DNA from 2 places in the Fictibacillus sp. B-59209 genome. Region 1 is predicted to be linked to the other one. Evidence: riboswitches for the same ligand, from Rfam matches in the RefSeq annotation. Region 1 holds a riboswitch; the other holds the start of a gene.

The links. Region 1 has a riboswitch for FMN ahead of ribE (riboflavin synthase). Riboswitches for the same ligand answer to the same signal wherever they lie in the genome.
Region 2: it holds a riboswitch for FMN, as region 1 does, so the genes downstream of both, P4361_RS02930 (ECF transporter S component) here and ribE (riboflavin synthase) in region 1, are expected to answer to the same signal.

What each region holds. Positions count from the first base shown of each region.
Region 1 covers NZ_JARMMC010000010.1:56,587-60,009, forward strand. Annotated here, with positions in the region: gene dapF (diaminopimelate epimerase) at 1-408, opposite strand, end outside; gene P4361_RS07770 (thioredoxin family protein) at 572-892, shown strand; gene nfsA (oxygen-insensitive NADPH nitroreductase) at 1,114-1,860, shown strand; FMN riboswitch at 1,940-2,087, shown strand; gene ribE (riboflavin synthase) at 2,303-2,953, shown strand; gene P4361_RS07785 (bifunctional 3,4-dihydroxy-2-butanone-4-phosphate synthase/GTP cyclohydrolase II) at 2,973-3,423, shown strand, end outside.
Region 2 covers NZ_JARMMC010000005.1:117,990-121,412, reverse strand. Annotated here, with positions in the region: gene mqnE (aminofutalosine synthase MqnE) at 1-90, shown strand, start outside; gene P4361_RS02935 (hypothetical protein) at 196-426, opposite strand; FMN riboswitch at 885-1,055, shown strand; gene P4361_RS02930 (ECF transporter S component) at 1,273-1,848, shown strand; gene P4361_RS02925 (YuzB family protein) at 2,111-2,347, opposite strand; gene P4361_RS02920 (NAD(P)/FAD-dependent oxidoreductase) at 2,580-3,423, shown strand, end outside.

The DNA of each region.
Region 1 (3,423 bases):
GGGCAAGGTGTGAACATCAAACGAGACAGGTCCGATCAGAACTTCAAAGGTTTGAATATCGCCGTAAATATTTTCAGTTCTTTGTACATCGAGGTTTGCTTTTAGCGTTTCGACGATGGCATGATCTCTTCCTAATAACTCAGTAATGTATCTTCCTGCACAGCGGAGCCCGTTGCCGCACATTTCCGGCTCGGTGCCATCTGAATTGAAAATCCGGTATTTAGCATCCGCTTTCTCGCTTTTTTGGATAAACAAAATGCCGTCCGCCCCAATAGAGCCTTTGCGGTCACAGAGGACTTTCGTCAAAACGGTACGCTTTTCATCATCGAGTCCGTAATCATTGCTGTATTCATCAATTAAAATAAAGTCATTGCAGGAGCCATGTGTTTTTAAAACGTCAATTTTCAATGGTCTTCGTCCTTTCGTTCCGCCGAATTTCTTATTAGTATCATAACAAGAAACATAAAAAAATGTTAACATCAAATAATAGAAATTACAGAGCATTAAGCTTCATGATCAAGATTAGGCGTGGTATATATAATAGTGTAAGCTAAATAAGGGAGGGAATAAAATGAAAGAGATTCAAACTTTAGAAGAATTTAATGAAGTCATTTCAGCGGATAAAGAAACCATTATGATTTTTACAGCGGGCTGGTGTCCGGACTGCCGCAGACTGGAAGTATTCATTGGAGATATTATCGAAGAACACAACGACAAAGCCTGGTATGAGATCGACCGGGATAAGTTTCCGGAACTTGCTGAAAAGTACGAAGTCATGGGAATCCCAAGCTTGCTTTTGTTTAAAAATGGGGAGAAACTCGCCCATCTTCACAGTGCCAATGCAAAAACACCAGAAAACGTTCGTGCTTATCTGGAGAGCCTTCCAGTATAAAGGAATAATAAAAGCCGCCTCATAAATTGTGAGGCGGCTTTTCTCTGTACATCCGTGACATCACATTGCATACCAACTACATCAAATTACGGTACCATTAATATTACGAATAGGCATGAGAGGATGAAACACGCCTAAGCCGCCACGCTTCCTGTCACGATTAATCTTGTGATAAATTAGGAAACATAACTAAGTACTTTAACACGAAGGGATTGTGGAGAATGAACGAAACGATAAAAAATATTCTTTCTCACCGGTCGATCCGCCGGTTTAAAGATGAACCGATTCCGCAAGAAACCATTGAAACGCTTGTCCAATGTGCTCAGTCTGCTTCCACTTCCAGCTATCAGCAAGTATATTCCATCATAGGAGTGGAGGAACAGAGTTTAAAGGATAAGCTTGCTGAATTGGCAGGCAATCAAAGCTATGTGGCCCAGAACGGCTACTTCTTCGTCTTTTGCCTTGATTATCACCGCCATAAGCTTATGGCTGAAATGACAGGCGGAAATGTTGATGCGACCGTACAATCCAAGGAAGGATTCATGGTAGGGATGATCGATGTTGCTCTTGCCTCACAGAACCTTGCTATAGCTGCAGAATCGCTCGGCTTAGGCATCGTCTATATCGGGGGTATTAGAAACAATCTTCCGGAAGTCTCCGAGCTGCTTCGCTGCCCTGACCATGTAGTGCCGCTGTTCGGCATGGCTGTCGGCTTTCCTGATGCCTCCCCTGGTTTAAAACCGCGCTTGCCTCAAGAAGCCGTCTTCCACAAAAATCAGTACAAGGATGATGAAAAAGCGCTACCGGTCTTAAAGGAATTCGAGATGAAAACGGCAGAGTACTATAAAGAGCGCACAGGCGGAGCCCGGGATGAAGGGTGGGCCACTCAAATGGCGAGAGTAATGGCGCAGCCAAAGCGGACCTATATGAAAGAATTTATTGAGTCGAAAGGGCTTGATAAACAATAGCAAGAAAAAGTTCTGAGATATGATGTTTGAAATGAAAATAAAACAACGTTATACTGGAATCATGCTTTACAATTAAATATGTTTCCTTCGGGGTCGGGTGAAATTCCCAACCGGCGGTGATGAGGATTTGTCCTCTTAGTCCGTGACCCGGCTGTGCAGTGTGCATAGACGGTGGATCTGGTGAAACTCCAGAGCCGACAGTATAGTCTGGATGGGAGAAGGAATGAAGAACGCTTATTTGGCATTGTTTAAAAATACAATCCTTGAAAGCTTATTTCGTCATAACTGTTTATTGATGCTACGAGTTTATTCAGAACAATAAATAGGAACCCCTGGGAGAATTGTGTCTTCCGGGGGTTTTTTGTTTCTGATGCTTAATCATCAAGTTCAGCCCATTCCTTAAATTAAGATATTTCAATAATAAACGACAGGGGGTGAATGAATGTTTACAGGAATCATAGAAGAATTAGGAACCATTGAAGGTATAAAAAAAGGCAATGAAACAATTGTACTCACCATTTCAGCTGCAAAAGTTCTCGTTGATGTACAGCTCGGGGACAGCATTTCTGTAAACGGAGTTTGTCTCACGGTCACAACCTTTTCTGAAAAGAGCTTCACTGTTGATGTGATGCCGGAAACGTACAGAAGTACAGGGCTAAAAGGATTGTCATTCCATTCCAAAGTCAACTTGGAGCGGGCCATGGCGTCCGGCGGAAGGTTTGGAGGACACTTTGTCAGCGGACATATCGACGGAACGGGAGAGATTGTCCAGAAGCGGCCAGAAAAAAATGCCATCTATTATGACATTAAAGTACCGCAGCACCTTGCGAAATACCTTTTGCTGAAAGGTTCAGTTGCTGTAGATGGAACGAGCCTGACGATCTTTGGACTGACAGATGATACGTTTACGATCTCCTTGATCCCCCATACGGTCTCACATACCGTACTGGGTGCAAAAGCAAAGGGAGATTCGGTAAACATCGAGTGCGACATGCTTGGAAAATATGTTGAAAAATTTATGTCCGGTAAGACTCAGCCGGAGAACAAGAAAACAGCCATCACGATGGACTATTTAACGGAGCACGGATTCTAGAGGCAAAGGAGGGTTTTACATGTTTCACAGTATAGAAGAGGCCGTACAGGATTTAGTTATGGGAAAACCAGTAATTGTGGTAGATGATGAGGATAGAGAGAATGAAGGTGACTTTGTTGCCATTGCAGAAAAAGTCACACCCGAAACCGTAAACTTTATGGCCAAGCATGGAAGAGGGCTGATCTGTGCGCCTATCGATGAGCAGCTTGCTGCTAAGCTTGAGCTCTCTCCAATGGTCAGCCATAACACAGACCCTCATGGAACAGCCTTTACGATCAGTATTGATCATAAAAGTACCACAACCGGCATTTCTGCACTTGAGCGGGCAGTTACCATTCAAAAGATGGTGGAGGAAGAGTCGAAGGGAGCTGATTTTAAACGCCCGGGACATATCTTTCCCCTGATCGCAAAAAAAGGCGGCGTCCTTCAGCGTGCGGGCCATACGGAAGCTGCTGTAGACCTGGCGATTC
Region 2 (3,423 bases), on a different contig from region 1:
ACGCGTAAAGAATTGGTGCATTTAATAAAAACAGCCAACAAGAAACCTGTTGAACGCGATACGTTCTATAACATCATCAAAGAATATTAAACAAAAACTGCCGGAAGCATCCGGCAGTTTTTGTTTAAAGTAAATTCACGGAAGTAATGTCTAGCTTCAGCGCCCCAGTCCATGAGGGCGCTGAAGCTTTTCTTCCTATCTTAATTTTTCTTCTGTCCAGAAGTAATCATCATCTGCGTTTAAGATGGTCAGCTTGCTGTGGCAGCATGGCATGACCAGCAGCTGCTTGATGCCTTCCTTTGCACTGTTCAGCTTTTCTTCAGAGAATGCCGTCAGCACATTGGACTTATGGCAGAACGGGCATTCATTTATATAGATATCGTCCATCATTTTATCGTAAGGCCAAGAATTCTCAAATGTCAGCATAACCACTGGCTTCTTTCTCAGAACAGCCAGATTTCCCCTCCTTGCATAGATTATTTCCTACCTATTGTATACCAGAAGACCAAGCATCTGTGTGATTTCTTTTACCCATTCTTTTCGGTTCATAACCTTATTCTATTTCCAAGGCTTTTTTCAAAAAGCTTGTTGCATTTTGAACATTTCTGCATAGAATCTTCCTTGACAAGTTGATTGGAGTGGAAGGTGCGAGACTCCTGCGGGGGTCGCGTGACAGGTAAGACCCAAAGGCGCTTGCGCCGTGGGGCTTACCGCACGCCCCGCGGAAAGCGAGCAGCCTGGAACGGAAATCAACCACTATCAAGTACAACAATGAAAACGAAACAGCAACTTCCAAAAACCCACTAAACTTTTGTAAGTCAAAATGGTTCCCAAATTCCTTTTTATGCAGTATAATAAGCAATGTATTCTACAAAAAAATAGCGATCCATCTTCGGGGCAGGGTGAAATTCCCGACCGGCGGTATTTGAAGATTCCCTCTTCATCAGCCCGTGAGCTCATGAGAAGAGCTGAAACACATCGTTTCGTTGCTTCTTGTCTGCTGATCTGGTGTAATTCCAGAGCCGACAGTAAAGTCTGGATGGGAGAAGATGACGGTGCATTGTTCAGTTCTTTTACAATAAAGAGATCTATTGTAAAACGACTGAGCCCTCGCTCAGCTGCATTCTAAGGACATACCGTTCTTAAAATGTTTATTTGATGATGCCTGACACTCTCCCTTAGCTTCTATAAAAAGCTAAGGGTTTTCTATTGTTGTCAGGGGTGCACTGCATTTGAAATCAGAGATGGCGCAACAAAAGGAGAGATTTCAACATGCAAAAGGGAAAAGTGTATAAGATGGTGGCTGTTTCCATGCTAAGCAGCATTGCGTACGTATTACAGTTATTGGATTTTCCGTTTCCAGGTCTTCCATCATTCCTGCAGATTGACTTCAGCGAAGTCCCTGCATTGCTTGCAGCGATTGTCTTTGGACCGCTCGCAGGAATTGCCGTTGAAGCAATTAAGAACTTCCTTCATTACGGAATTGTCGGCAACCTGACAGGGGTTCCAGTTGGAGAACTGGCAAACTTTATCGCTGGATCGATCTTCATTGTTCCTGTCTCCTATTTCTTCCGCAAATACCGTACTACGAAGGGCTTATCCGCAGGGTTGGTCAGTGGAACAGTCTTAATGACGTTAGCGATGGGGGTATTGAATTACGTGCTGATCCTTCCCGCTTACACATGGTTCCTGAACTCACCGCAAATGTCCGGTGATGCGATGCTGAACCTGATCTTAGTAGGGATTGCACCGTTCAATGTGATCAAAGGATTACTTATCACAATTTTATTCATTGTGTTATATACAAGGATTCAGCCTTGGCTGAACAGACAATATCAGCATTCTTAAAAAATGCAGAAAAAGCTGGCTCACTCGATGAGCCAGCTTTTCTATTGATCCAGGCAGTTTACATTAAGTTTGATCGGACAGTAAATGTTACGTTTTGGCCAGTATTTCTTTCATTTCCGCCAGTAAAATCTGTTTTTTGGCAAGTAAATTCCCGTTTTGGCCAGTTAATGCATTTATAAGTCGTTTAGAACTTCATCTTTGTTGCCAAACTAACGCTGAATATAAAAAAACACCATTTCCGCGGAGGAAATCGTGTTTTTTATTAAAACATCGGATTTTGTTCTAAAAATTTATAAACGTTCTCGACCAGCTCGTCCGGTGTTTCACCGCGTACAATTTCTCCGTTCACTAAAGCGAATAGAGAACGGGCACAGTGCCCACAATATCCGAGACAGCCGTATTCAATCACATCAAGGTCATAATCCTGTTCCAATTTCTCTAGTGCACGCTGTGAGCCGTTGGCCAGGTTGCTGACACAAAATTCGATAATCGGCTTCATCTTTTCACCTCGCCTTACTTTTCTATCCTATCTTGTACGAACAGGACAGTCAAACCCTTTACCTTGTCCCCTTCAGTTTTTCATTAAAATGGTTGAGAAATTATAGTAAAATGCTATACTTAGAAGTGTTTGAATGTGAAATCGCTTCCGTTGAAGCCTGTAGAAAACGTTGATTTACTGCTATTATTGATGAGATTAGTACACATTGTGCCATAGAAAGAAGGGAAAGACAATGAAACACCTAGTATTGCTTGGCGGAGGATATGGGGGAATGCGCCTAATGAAGCGCCTGCTCAATGCATCTGAGCTTCCATCCGACGTCCAAATTACCTTAATCGACAAGCTTCCTTATCATTGTTTAAAAACTGAATATTATGCGCTGGCTGCTGGAACGATTTCCGACCACCATATCCGGGTTCCGTTCCCTGAACATCCCCAGCTTAAGGTAAAATACGGAGAAGTGACCGGCCTTGATTTTGACGGAAAACAAATCCACCTTTTAGATGATGAAACTTTGACTTATGATGAATTAGTCATTGGCTTAGGCTGTGAAGATAAATATCATAATGTCCCTGGTGCTCCAGAATATACGCTCAGCATTCAAAGTGTGGACAAGTCCCGCGAAACCTACCAGGTATTAAATAACCTTCCGCATAATGCAGTTGTCGGTGTTGTCGGTGCAGGATTGAGCGGTGTCGAATTAGCCAGTGAACTCCGCGAGAGCCGTTCCGATTTGAACATCAAGCTTTTCGACCGCGGACCGATCATACTTAACGGGTTTAAACCGCGCCTGAGCAACTATGTACAAAACTGGTTCATTCAGCATGGTGTTGAAGTTATCAACAATTCGAATATTACGCGAGTAGAAGAAAACGTACTCTACAATCACGATACAGCCATTGAATGTGATGCCATCGTCTGGACAGCAGGCATTCAGCCAAACAAACTCGTTCGTGAACTGGATGTGGAAAAAGATGCACAAGGCCGGGTCAAACTGACTAAGTATCACCAGCTCCCAAACGACGAGAACGTATATGTGGTCGGTGACTGTGCAAGCATGCCATTCTCTCCAAGCG